Regions from separate parts of the Geobacillus sp. WSUCF-018B genome, predicted to be linked through region 1. Evidence: riboswitches for the same ligand, from Rfam matches in the RefSeq annotation. Region 1 holds a riboswitch; each other region holds the start of a gene.

What was found. A riboswitch is a leader RNA that binds a small molecule or an ion and turns the genes downstream of it on or off. The one in region 1 is predicted to bind S-adenosylmethionine.
Region 2: it holds a riboswitch for S-adenosylmethionine, as region 1 does, so the genes downstream of both, mtnK (S-methyl-5-thioribose kinase) here and metK (methionine adenosyltransferase) in region 1, are expected to answer to the same signal.
Region 3: it holds a riboswitch for S-adenosylmethionine, as region 1 does, so the genes downstream of both, CV944_RS11175 (bifunctional homocysteine S-methyltransferase/methylenetetrahydrofolate reductase) here and metK (methionine adenosyltransferase) in region 1, are expected to answer to the same signal.
Region 4: it holds a riboswitch for S-adenosylmethionine, as region 1 does, so the genes downstream of both, CV944_RS08365 (phosphoadenylyl-sulfate reductase) here and metK (methionine adenosyltransferase) in region 1, are expected to answer to the same signal.

What each region holds. Positions count from the first base shown of each region.
Region 1 covers NZ_PIJF01000005.1:40,949-44,146, forward strand. Annotated here, with positions in the region: gene CV944_RS02805 (gamma carbonic anhydrase) at 86-628, shown strand; gene metK (methionine adenosyltransferase) at 697-1,908, opposite strand; SAM riboswitch class I at 2,038-2,152, opposite strand; gene pckA (phosphoenolpyruvate carboxykinase (ATP)) at 2,621-3,198, shown strand, end outside.
Region 2 covers NZ_PIJF01000032.1:17,564-20,761, forward strand. Annotated here, with positions in the region: gene mtnA (S-methyl-5-thioribose-1-phosphate isomerase) at 1-555, opposite strand, end outside; gene mtnK (S-methyl-5-thioribose kinase) at 625-1,812, opposite strand; SAM riboswitch class I at 1,898-2,066, opposite strand; gene CV944_RS10625 (carbon-nitrogen family hydrolase) at 2,160-2,975, opposite strand; gene CV944_RS10630 (pyridoxal phosphate-dependent aminotransferase) at 3,074-3,198, shown strand, end outside.
Region 3 covers NZ_PIJF01000035.1:4,380-7,577, reverse strand. Annotated here, with positions in the region: gene CV944_RS11185 (ABC transporter permease) at 1-185, opposite strand, end outside; gene CV944_RS11180 (ABC transporter ATP-binding protein) at 182-1,240, opposite strand; gene CV944_RS17315 (hypothetical protein) at 1,301-1,453, shown strand; SAM riboswitch class I at 1,522-1,623, shown strand; gene CV944_RS11175 (bifunctional homocysteine S-methyltransferase/methylenetetrahydrofolate reductase) at 1,693-3,198, shown strand, end outside.
Region 4 covers NZ_PIJF01000022.1:1,738-4,935, forward strand. Annotated here, with positions in the region: gene CV944_RS08355 (low molecular weight protein-tyrosine-phosphatase) at 1-383, opposite strand, end outside; gene CV944_RS08360 (DUF1128 domain-containing protein) at 587-811, shown strand; SAM riboswitch class I at 940-1,046, shown strand; gene CV944_RS08365 (phosphoadenylyl-sulfate reductase) at 1,168-1,875, shown strand; gene CV944_RS08370 (sulfate permease) at 1,891-2,964, shown strand; gene sat (sulfate adenylyltransferase) at 2,996-3,198, shown strand, end outside.

The DNA.
Region 1 (3,198 bases):
CGCTCGCTTTCGTTGGCGATTTGGACGCAGCGTTGTACAATACATGGTGAACGATCGATTTTGCAACAGAAAGGAACGAACGCCCATGATCTATCCGTACAAAGGAAAAACGCCGCAAATCGCCGCCTCCGCCTTTATCGCCGACTATGTGACGATCACCGGCGATGTCGTGATCGGCGAAGAGACGAGCATTTGGTTCAATACCGTCATCCGCGGCGACGTGGCGCCGACGGTGATCGGCAACCGGGTCAATATCCAAGATAACTCAATTTTGCATCAAAGTCCAAACAATCCGCTTATCATTGAAGACGGGGTGACGGTCGGCCATCAAGTCATTTTGCACAGCGCCATCGTTCGCAAAAACGCGCTCATCGGCATGGGCTCAATCATTTTGGACCGCGCGGAAATCGGGGAAGGCGCGTTTATCGGCGCCGGCAGTTTAGTGCCGCCGGGCAAAAAAATTCCGCCCAACACGCTCGCCCTCGGCCGCCCGGCCAAAGTCGTCCGCGAACTGACGGAAGACGACCTCCGCGAAATGGAGCGCATCCGCCGCGAATATGTGGAAAAAGGGCAATATTACAAAGCGCTGCAGCAAGCCGCGCGTCCTCACGAACAAGAGCTGCCGTAATCCGGCAGCTCTTGTTCTGTTGCGTTTGCCGACGCCTGAAACGACTCGCGCATCCGCGCCGTCCGGCCTTACTTGTTCGCCAGCGCCAGCGCTTGTTCTCTCAGCGTCGTCGCTTTATCAGTGCGCTCCCACGGCAAGTCGATGTCCGTACGCCCGAAATGCCCGTAAGCGGCCGTCTGTTTGTAAATCGGGCGGCGCAGGTCAAGCATTTTGATGATGCCCGCCGGGCGGAGATCGAAGTTGCTGCGCACGACCTCAATCAAAATGTCTTCCGACACTTTGCCGGTGCCGAACGTATCAATGGAAATCGATACCGGACGGGCGACGCCGATCGCGTAGGCGAGCTGCACTTCGCATTTGTCGGCCAGTCCTGCCGCAACGATGTTTTTCGCCACATAGCGGGCCGCATACGCCGCCGAGCGGTCGACTTTCGTCGGGTCTTTGCCCGAGAACGCGCCGCCGCCATGGCGGGCGTAGCCGCCGTACGTGTCGACAATGATTTTCCGCCCCGTCAGCCCAGCATCCCCTTGCGGACCGCCGATGACAAACCGTCCTGTCGGGTTGATGAAATAGTTCGTGTTCTCATCAAGCAGCTCGGCCGGCACGACCGGTTTGATGACATGCTCCTTAATGTCGCGCTCGATTTGCTCTTGCGTAATTTCCGGATGGTGCTGCGCGGACACGACGATCGTATCGACGCGCACCGGTTTGCCGTTTTCATCGTATTCGATCGTCACTTGCGTTTTCCCGTCCGGCCGCAAGTACGGCAAGACGTCCGTTTTACGCACTTCCGCCAATCGACGCGCCAAGCGGTGCGCAAGCGAAATCGGCAGCGGCATCAATTCTTCCGTCTCATTGCAGGCGAACCCAAACATCAATCCTTGGTCGCCGGCGCCGATCGCTTCAATTTCCTCGTCAGTCATCTGACCTTCGCGCGCCTCAAGCGCCCGGTCCACCCCCATCGCAATGTCTGGCGACTGTTCGTCAATCGACGTCAGCACCGCGCACGTATCGGCGTCAAATCCGTATTTGGCGCGCGTGTAGCCGATCTCCCGGACCGTATCGCGGACGATGCGCGGAATGTCCACGTACGTTGATGTTGTGATTTCCCCACTCACGAGCACCAGCCCGGTCGTCACGCTCGTTTCGCAAGCGACACGGGCGTTCGGGTCTTTTTCCAAAATGGCATCCAAAATGGCATCAGAAATTTGGTCGCAAATTTTATCCGGATGTCCTTCTGTCACAGACTCTGACGTAAACAAGCGGCGTTTGGCTGACATTCGGTTTGTTTCCTCCTCTTAACATAATGTGGCGACACGGAACTCATTTCCCTTTTTCCCTTCGCAATATAAAAAACCTTTCCTGTAACGGCTGAGGAAAGGTCATGGCAATCGTATTGCTTCCTTTCACTCTTATCGTTCAAGGACTGCGCCTTGCCACAGGTTAGCACCATTTCACACATGTCCAGTTGTGACGGTTGCTGGGCTTCATCGGGCCTGTCCCTCCACCGGCTCGGGATAAGAGTATCCGTTCAATGAATTATCTTATCGCAATTGAAGGAACAAAGTCAACCGCAGAAGTGAATTTTTTATCATCCCGCTTCCGCGCACGAACCCAAGCAAAGGAGGAATGAGCGCCTTTCCCTTGCCTCCATAAAACAAAGGGAAGCTAAACGCAGCCCCTTTCTTTTGTATAGGAGGGGAGCGCGTCTATATAAACGTGCCGCTTCCGGCTGCATGCTTGAACAAGACGAGGCGGATTTGGCAAACGTATTGCCGATTTGGGTCATCACTGCCTGCTTCCTTAATAGCAAGACAGTAAGACAACCCGGGAACGGCCGCCTCCCGCTTGAAGCACAGGCGGGAGAGCGTGCAAAATCTGAAAAATAGGCAAAATAAGTTCAAAAAAACCCACACAATTAGTATGGACTATTAATAAAAATGTGTTATACTATTTTCAAGAGTGATTACAAAAAGAAGGCAGGTTGTGAACATGGGGATCGCAAACATGACAAATAAGCTGGATGTATTGCTGCAAAAACCGTACGTACATCACCAATTGTCCGTCGCCGAGCTCGTCGAGAAAGTATTGCAGCGGAACGAAGGACGGCTGACCCACACCGGGGCGGTTGCCGTGACAACCGGCAAGTACACGGGGCGGTCGCCGAAAGACAAATACATCGTCGAAGAACCGTCCACGAAGCAAACGATCGACTGGGGAACGGTCAACCAGCCGATGTCTCCGGAAACGTTTGAGAAACTGTACGACAAAGTGCTCGATTATTTAATGAAACAAGATGAACTGTTCGTCTTTAAAGGCTTTGCCGGCGCCGATCCGAAATACCGGCTGCCGATTCAAGTCGTCAACGAATTCGCCTGGCACAACTTGTTCGTCCATCAGCTGTTCATCCGCCCGAGCGCCGAGGAGCTCGCCGCGCACGAGCCGCAATTCACCGTCATTTGCGCGCCGAACTTTAAAGCCGACCCGAAGGTGGACGGGACGCGCTCGGAAGCGTTCATCATCATCTCGTTTGAACGGCGCACCGTGTTGATCGGCGGCACCGAGTATGC
Region 2 (3,198 bases), on a different contig from region 1:
CTCGATCCCTTTCTCTTTCGCCAAATAAAACGGGGCGAGCGCCGTGCCGTAGCGGGCGGTGGCGATCGAGCCGGCGTTGCAAATCGTCATCACCCGGTCGCCTGGGCGAAAAAGCGATAACGCATGTTCGCCGATGCGGCGGCAGACATCTTCGTCCTCGATTTGGATGCGGATCGCCTCGTGAATAAGCGCCGTTTTCGCTTCGTTGACCGAGGCGGCGTCTTTGGCGGCGGCAGTGAGCCGGTCAAGCGCCCAAACCAAATTGACGGCCGTCGGGCGGGCGCTTGCCAAATAATCGCGGTCTTGCTTTAGGCGGCTATGGAACTCGTGGACCGTTTCCGCTTTATAATGCGAGGCGGCGAGCGCCAGACCATAAGCGGCGGTGATGCCGATCGCCGGCGCTCCGCGCACTTTCAGCGAGGCGATCGCATCGTACACGTCTTCAAGCGTATGCAGGTCGATATATTCTGTTGCTAATGGCAATTTTTGTTGGTTTAAAATCGTGATATGCGTCTCGCGCCACTCGACAGAGCGCGGGATGGCAAAGGTGTCCATCGTCGTCTTCCTTTCTTTTCACATTTTCCGTTGATCCGGGCCGGCACTGGGCCGGTCGTCGCCGTGTTACTATTCGGTTTCTGCAAACACTCGGCGGAAGCCGTCCGTTCCGGTCAGCTCGTTGCGCTCGACAATTAGGCGGCGGCCGAGGCGGAGCGCGTGTCGTTTGGCGGCAAGGCGGGCTTCTTTCTGCTCGATGCCGTCAAGGTCGGCCACATGGGCGAGGCCGATCGTCCGGCGGATGACTTCGCAGCCGGCAAAGCCGACAGCATCGATGAACGCATGCCGGAGCACTTCGTCAAGCAAGCCCGGTGTTGCGGCGTACGTCTCGATGCTTTTGGTGCGCCAAAGCTCCGAGAATATGGACGCAAAGACGTCCCAGGTCTGGTCGATGTGATCAAAGAGCGGTTGGCGCTCAACGTCAGGGCGGGACAACGCATTTAACAGCAAGTTGGCGAAAAACTGCCCAAGGTCAAAGCCGATCGGGCCGTAAAAAGCGAATTCCGGGTCGATTACTTTCGTTTCGTCGGTGCTTGCGAAAATGCTGCCGGTATGCAAATCGCCATGCAGAAGCACATCGGCTTCGGTTAAAAACTTGCGCTTCAACTTCGCCGCTTCCAAACGGAGGCGGTCGTCATTCCAAAGCGTTTCGACGTCCGGCCGCAGCTCGTCTTCGAAGTTGTTCGTGTCATGGTCGAAAAATGGATCGGTGAAGACGAGATCTTCGGTGATTTTGCACAGTTCCGGATTGACGAAGCTTTGCGCCAATTTCTTTTTCTCTTGCTGGTTCATGCCGAAATCGGATGTGTAAAACGCTGTTTTGGCGATAAATTCGCCGATATGCCGGGACAAAAGCGGGAATGTTTTCCCTTCGATCAACCCTTTGCGGGCGATTTGCAGACGGGACAAGTCTTCCATCACGGTAATGGCAAGCGATTCGTCAGAATAGTAGACGTTCGGCACGTATTGCGGTACATAGCTGGCAAACGTGCGCAACGCGTTGCTTTCAATAACCGCGCGCTTTAACGTGAGCGGCCAGCTTTCGCCGACGACTTTCGCGTACGGGAGCGCCTGTTTGATGATGACGCCTTGCTTCGTTTCCTGATCGACGATATGAAAGACTAAGTTTAAGTTTCCGTCGCCGATTTCGCGGCACACAAGCGGCGCCCCGTCTCGGAATAGGCCGAGGCGGACGGCGAGGGCGGTCGCTTTTTGTTCGGTGAGCGGTTCGTAAACAGTGGATTGGACAATCGTCATTTTCACGTTCCCCCTTTAGGTTTTGGCAAATGAAAAAGCCTCTTTCGCATACGGAAAGAGGCTTGAAGATGCATCGTCTTCGCGCCTCTTATCTTTCAGAAAGACATCGGTCTTTCTGTTGGACTTAGCACCGTGCCCTGCGGAAGCGGTTCGCTTCCGGCGCCGCCTTTGGCGTGCGCCCTATCTCACGATAGCATTACGGTCGGTTGCTGGGCTTCATTGGGCCAATTCCCTCAGCCAACTCTTGATAAGAGTACCGATCTAGCTATTAAGTTTTTGCAATTTTCACGATGTTAACAATCGTTTGGTTGCTTGATTCGAATGATACAGGTTGGGCTGGCGGATTGTCAATACGTTTTGAAAAATTTTTTTGCCGCCTCTTCATAATCGTGCGGCCGGCGGTCGGCAAACACCGGGATGCGTGCGCGGACGTCTTGGATGAGCGACGGGTCGATGGAAGCGGTTAAGATACCCGGCTGTTCGTCGGCTTCGGCGATGATCTCGCCCCACGGGTCAATGACGAGCGAATGGCCGGCGAACACGTTGTTCGGGTCTCGTCCGGCCCGGTTGCAAGCGACGACATAGCATTGGTTTTCAATCGCCCGCGCCATCAGGAGCGTCCGCCAATGGTGAAGGCGGGGAAGCGGCCATTCGGCGACGACAAACAGCACTTCCGCTCCGGCCAACGCATGGGCGCGAATCCACTCCGGAAATCGGATGTCATAGCAAATGACCCCAGCGCACGGCAGCCCGTCAAGCGAGAACAAGCCTGGCTCGTTTCCCGGCTGCAAATACAAATGTTCATCCATCAATTGGAACAGGTGAAGCTTGCTGTATTCGCCGACGATTTGGCCATGGCGGTCGGCCACGATCATCGTGTTTGTCACGCCGGCGGCTGTTTTTTTGGCGACCGAACCGGCGACGAAATGGACGCCGTACGTTTGCGCCAATCGGGAAGCGAGCGCCTTCGCCCGTTCGGCGCCTTCGTCGGCAATTTCATCCAGGCGCGTCAAATCGTAGCCGGTCGTCCATAACTCTGGCAGCACGATGATGTCAGCGCCGTCTTTGGCAGCGGATTCCACGGCCTGTTCGGCTTGCTGTTCGTTTTTTGCTGGATCGCCAAATGCAATGTCAAGCTGCAGGCAGGCGATGCGGATCGTCATGAGCGTTCACCTCGGAAAAAAATTTTTCTTTACATTTTGCTTTTAACGATATATGATGTTGCACTAGAATTTCAAGAATTTTTGAGAAGGTGTGGACGATGACGATCGAATTTCCCTTTTCCGAACTGCTTGAACAGCTGCCGAAGCAGTTTTTCGCCTCGCTCGTGGCGAAAGTCGGTGCGAAGATCAAGGCGGGTTATGATGTGATCAACTTAGGGCAGGG
Region 3 (3,198 bases), on a different contig from region 1:
AACGAATACGCCATCATTTTCAAATAAATGGGCGTCCATACGGATTTATAGTTGGACAACGTCCAATGGCCGTCAAGATCCAAAAACGATTCATACACCAAAAAGACAATCGGGGCCACGACAAACAGCACAAGCCAAATGCCATAAGGGATTAAATACCAGTTCCGCCACGCCCGTTCCGTCATGCGTCCTCATCCTCCTTTTCGAGTCGCATGACGTGAATCGCTTCCGGTTCAAAACGAAGGCCGACCGTTTCCCCGACTTCGGCCTTTTTCGTCGAATGGACAAGCCATTCGTTGCCGTTTTCGTCATAGCCGCAAATTTCATAATGGACACCGCGGAATAAGAGCGAATCGACGCGGATGACGATCTGCCCGTCTTCCGGCGCCGCGAGCTCCAAATCTTCCGGGCGGATGACGACATCGACCGGTTCATTTGGCGCGAAGCCGCGGTCAACACACGCAAACTGTTTGCCGGCAAATTCGACGAGGAAATCGTCGATCATGCGCCCTGACAAAATGTTCGATTCGCCAATGAAATCGGCGACGAATCGATTGACAGGCTCGTCGTAAATGTCTTTCGGCGTCCCAAACTGCTGAATTTTTCCTTTATTCAGAACAAAAATGTAATCGGACATCGCCAATGCTTCTTCTTGATCATGCGTGACAAAAATGAACGTAATCCCTAAGCGGCGCTGCAATTCACGAAGTTCATACTGCATTTCCGTGCGCAGCTTCAAATCCAAGGCCGATAGCGGCTCATCCAAGAGCAAAACTTCTGGCTCATTCACAATCGCCCGCGCAATCGCGACGCGCTGACGCTGGCCGCCTGACATTTCTTGAATGCGGCGGCGCTCATAGCCGTCTAAGTTGACAAACCGAAGCGCTTCCCTCACTTTCTCGCGAATGTCGGTTTCTTTCATCTTTTTCACGCGCAAACCAAACGCAACGTTTTCAAACACATCGAGATGAGGGAACAACGCATAGTCTTGAAAAACAGTGTTGACTTGCCGTTTGTTCGGCGGGACGTTTTGAATCGGCTTTCCGTGGAAATAAATCGTTCCTTGCGTCGGTTCGATAAACCCGGCAATCAGCCGCAAAATCGTCGTCTTCCCGCACCCCGACGGTCCAAGCAGCGTATAAAACTTCCCGCGCTCCATCGCAAAACTGACATCATCCAGTACGGCTGCGCCGTCGTATTCCTTCGTCACTCGCTCGAAGCGGATGATTTCTCCGTTCACTTTCAGCCCCCCATCTTCTTGATGTTCACTATTCCTAATTAGAACATAGGAGAGTAGAAAGTGCAACGGAAAAATATGCTTTCCGCCATGTCGGCGACTAAAAAACAAAAAGCGGCTGACTATTCCGCAGAACAGCTTCCAATTTTGCCCGCAATGCGGAAAGCCGCTGTCTCATTGATCGTTTTTTCAAATTTCCTTGCTTCACCGTATTGAATAATTTCAAAAAATACATTAAATTATATAGTAATAGTCAAGACGAAATAAACAACCGCATACGGACATTCTTATCAAGAGAGGGGGAGGGACTGGCCCGGTGAACCCTCAGCAACCTGGCCGCGGCCAAGGTGCTAAATCCAGACAGGCAACAGCCTGGAAGATAAGAAGAAGCGAACGAAAAGTCTTCTTCTTAGAAGGCTTTTTTCTTTTACTACAACGAAATGGGGGAATCAAACGTGGGGCTGCTCGATGAGTTGAAACAACGCATTCTCATCGCCGACGGAGCGATGGGGACGCTTTTATATTCGCATGGCGTCGACCGTTGTTTTGAAGAATTGAATCTATCGAATCCAGACGAAATCATTCATATTCATGAAGCGTATATCGCGGCGGGCGCCGATGTCATTCAGACGAATACATACGGCGCCAACTATGTGAAACTCGCGCGCTACGGCTTGCAAGACGAGGTGCCGGCGATCAATCGCGCCGCTGTAAGACTGGCGAAGCAAGCAGCCAATGGGGGGGCGTACGTGCTCGGAACGATCGGAGGGCTGCGCACGTTAAACAAAAGTGTCGTACCGCTTGACGAAGTGAAGCGGACGTTTCGCGAGCAGCTGTTTGTGCTGCTTGCCGAAGGGGTTGATGGTGTGCTGCTGGAGACGTATTACGATTTGGAAGAGTTGGAGACGGTGCTTGCCATCGCGCGCAAAGAGACGGACTTGCCGATTATCGCCCATGTGTCGCTCCATGAAGTCGGCGTTTTGCAAGACGGCACGCCGCTCGCGGACGCCCTTAGCCGCCTGGAGGCGCTCGGGGCCGATGTTGTCGGGCTCAACTGCCGGCTTGGTCCGCACTATATGATTCAGTCGCTTGAGGAAGTGCCCCTGCCCAATCGCGCATTTTTGTCGGCGTATCCGAACGCGAGCCTCCCGGATTACCGCGACGGCCGGCTTGTCTATGAAACGAACGCGGAATATTTTGAAGAGGCGGCCAAAGCGTTCCGCGATCAAGGGGTGCGCTTGATCGGCGGGTGCTGCGGCACGACGCCGAAACATATTGAGGCAATGGCAAAGGCGCTCGCCGACCGGACGCCGGTGACGGAAAAAACGGTGAAGCGGCGCACGGCATCTGTATCGGTGCAAGCCGATCGGCCCGCGCCGACTCCGCTTCCCGAGCTCGCCCGCACGCGCCGCTCGGTCATTGTCGAACTCGATCCGCCGAAGCAACTCGGCATTGACAAGTTTCTCGCTGGGGCGAAAGCGCTCCATGACGCTGGCATCGACGCGCTGACGTTAGCTGACAACTCACTTGCCACGCCGCGCATCAGCAACGCCGCCGTCGCCACGATCGTGAAAGAGCGGCTCGGCGTCCGCCCGCTCGTGCATATTACGTGCCGCGACCGCAACTTGATCGGCCTGCAGTCGCATTTGATGGGGTTGCATACGCTCGGCATCACCGACGTGCTCGCTATTACCGGCGACCCGTCGAAAATCGGCGATTTCCCGGGAGCGACGTCCGTGTATGATGTGTCGTCATTCGATCTCATCCGCCTAATCAGCCAATTCAACGAGGGATTATCGTACTCGGGCAAACCGCTCGGGCAAAAAACGAACTTCTCGATCGGTGCGGCCTTCAATCCGAACGTCCGCCATTTGGATAAAGCGGTCGAGCGAATGGAGAAAAAAATTCAATGCGGCGCCCACTATTTCTTGACCCAGCCGGTTTACTCGGAAGAAAAAATC
Region 4 (3,198 bases), on a different contig from region 1:
TAATACGGATCCGGCACATCGTCTTTTTCCCGATCCGGGACAAAATCAAGCAGCCGGGCGATCACCGCCGGCGAATTCGGCCCGGCGAGCCGGCGCAAATCGCTCAAATTGGCGGCGTCCATGGCGATGATGTAATCAAATTCCTCCAAGTCGCGGCGCCCGACTTGCCGGGCGCGGATGCCGGAATAGTCAATGTCGTTTTCACTCAAAATCCGCCTTGTCCCCTCATGCGGCGGCTCCCCGACATGCCAGCTGCCCGTTCCCGCTGAATCAACGACAATCTGTCCGTCAAGCCCCCGTTCGTTCACCAAATGACGGAATACCGCTTCCGCCATCGGCGAACGGCAAATGTTGCCGAGGCAAACAAACAACACTTTGACCATCGAAGCAGCCACTCCTTTCCATCCCGTCTTCTTGGCATTAGTTTTCCCTTTTCATCCAAGCGCTTGATAGCCGCTTTCTAGCAGCTCGTGCACATGCACCTATATTTTACCACCTAACGCTGGCGCGGACTATATTGCCTCTCCCCTTTTTCACCGCCGGTGTGGTACAATACATGATAACCTGCCACGAAAGGAGCGAAACCATGGATTTATCGAAACCGTCCGCAGAAAACGTCGAATATATCGTTGAACAGCTGAAGAAAAAATTAAAAGTGCTCAATTTTGATGCGATTAAGCCGGCCCATTTTTCCGAGGCATGGTATGACGAACTGAAAGACATTTACGACATGGTCATGAAGCGTGAAACGTTCAGTCCAAGCGAAATACAGGCCATTGTTGAGGAGCTCGGAAGCCTGCGCAAGCGGTAATCCTCTCCTTCCGTCACCGGATGGAAGCATCGCGAAGCTGCCTATGTATATAAAAAAATTCCTATCGAAAAACTAGGATTGACATTAGCGCCAATTGTGTTAAAATTTTAATCAATATAAATTACATACGCTTATCAAGAGCGGGGGAGGGACTGGCCCGATGAACTCCGGCAACCTGCCGCGTTTGGCAAGGTGCTAATTCCAGCAAAATGGGATCCATTTTGGAAGATAAGGCGTCCCTCGTTCTTCCGCTCTTTCCGAAATGGAAGGGGCGTTTTTATCGCCAGGCTGCCCGTTGCCGGATGAATATCCGACTAATTATGTTGATTTTCTTTGTTTTTAAGGAGGGGGAAACGATGCTCACATATGACCAATGGGAAACGGCCGAAAAACCGTCTTTTCCGTCCGATGATGAAACGAAAGGGGCGTTGGCTGTCCTTGCTTGGGCGTACCGCGAATACGGCGATGACATTGTCTATGCGTGCAGTTTCGGCATTGAAGGGATTGTGCTCATTGATTTGATTTCCCAAGTCAAGCCGGATGCGGAAATCGTCTTTTTGGATACAGGGCTGCATTTCCAAGAGACGTACGACACGATCGCGAACGTACAGGAAAAATACCCGTCGCTCCGCATCGTGATGAAACAGCCGCACTTGACGCTGGAGGAGCAGGCTGCACAGTTCGGCGATGAACTATGGAAACGCGATCCGAACAAATGCTGTGAGTTGCGCAAAGTCATTCCGCTGCGGGAAGTCTTGACCGGAGTCACCGCCTGGATTTCCGGCTTGCGCCGCGAACAGTCGCCGACGCGGCGCCATGTCGAGTACATCAATAAAGACGACAAATTCCGCTCCATTAAAGTGTGCCCGCTCATTCATTGGACGTGGAAAGACGTTTGGAATTACGTATATAAACACGGTCTTCCGTACAACGTGCTCCATGACCGGGGCTACCCGAGCATCGGCTGCGCCCCGTGCACAGCGCCGGCATCGGATCCGAACGATTTGCGCTCCGGGCGCTGGGCCGGCCAGGGGAAAACGGAGTGCGGGCTCCATCTCACATAAGGGGAGAACAACGATATGCTCCTTGCCATTGCCTTTATTGTGTCCTTTTTCTTCGCCATGAACATCGGGGCGAACGGCGCGGCCGCCTCGATGGGTGTCGCGTACGGGTCGGGCGCCATTCCGAAAAAGTCGATGGCCCTCCTTCTTTGCGGCATCGGCGTGTTTCTCGGCAGCCTCGGCGGCGGAGAAGTAGTGAAAACGATCGGGTCGGGCATTATTCCGTCTTCGATCCTCACCGTCAAAATCGTCGTCATCATTTTAACGGCGGCGGCCATTTCACTTTTTGCGGCGAACATCATGGGCATTCCGCTCTCGACGAGCGAGATCACCGTCGGATCAGTCGTCGGCGTTGGCATCGCCTATCAGGCGTTGTACTTTCATAAGCTGCTGTTTATCGTGTCGGTATGGATCGTGATCCCGATCGTCGCCTTTTCGTTTACGCTGGCTGTCGGCAAATGGTTTTTGGCGCTCAAGCGAAAATATCCGCAGCTTGAACAAGGGCGCTGGCAAAAAACATTCATGGCCTTGCTCGTTGTCACCGGCTTTCTCGAGGCGTTTTCCGCCGGCATGAACAATGTGGCCAATGCCGTCGGGCCGCTCGTCGGCGCCGGGCTGATGGCGGTCGGGCCGGCAACTATCTTCGGCGGCTTGTTTGTCGCTGCCGGCGCCCTGTTGCTTGGGCATCGCGTGTTAGAAACAAACGGAAAGAAAATTACAAACTTCTCCCCGTTTGAAGGAAGCGCCATTTCCGGCACGGGAGCCGTGCTCGTCATCATTTCGTCGCTGTTTGGTTTGCCTGTTCCGCTTACGCAGATTACGACATCGGCGATCATCGGCATCGGCACGGCGAAAAGCGGGATGTCGATTTGGCAAAAGCGGATTGTCGTGCAACTGTTGAAAGTGTGGTTTGTTTCGCCAATATTTTCCCTTGTCATTTCGTACAGCCTTGTGAAACTGTTGCTTGACAGCGATGTTTACACGGTGATTGCCATCTTCAGCGTCTGCCTGGCGACGCTTGGCGTCATCAGCTTAAAAAAAACAGTCGCCGAAGAAGAGCGTTCGCTTCATGAACATGGCGGCGGCATTTAATGAACATCTATCAATCTAGGAGGTTATGAACATGAGTTTGAGCATTCCGCATGGCGGCACATTGATCAACCGTTGGAATCCGGATTACCCAATCGATGAAGCAACGAAAACGATCGAGCTGTCCAAAGCCGAACTAAGCGACCTTGAGCTGATCGGCACAGGCGCCTACAGCCCGCTCACCGGGTTTTTAACGAAAGCCGATTACGATGCGGTCGTAGAAACGATGCGCCTCGC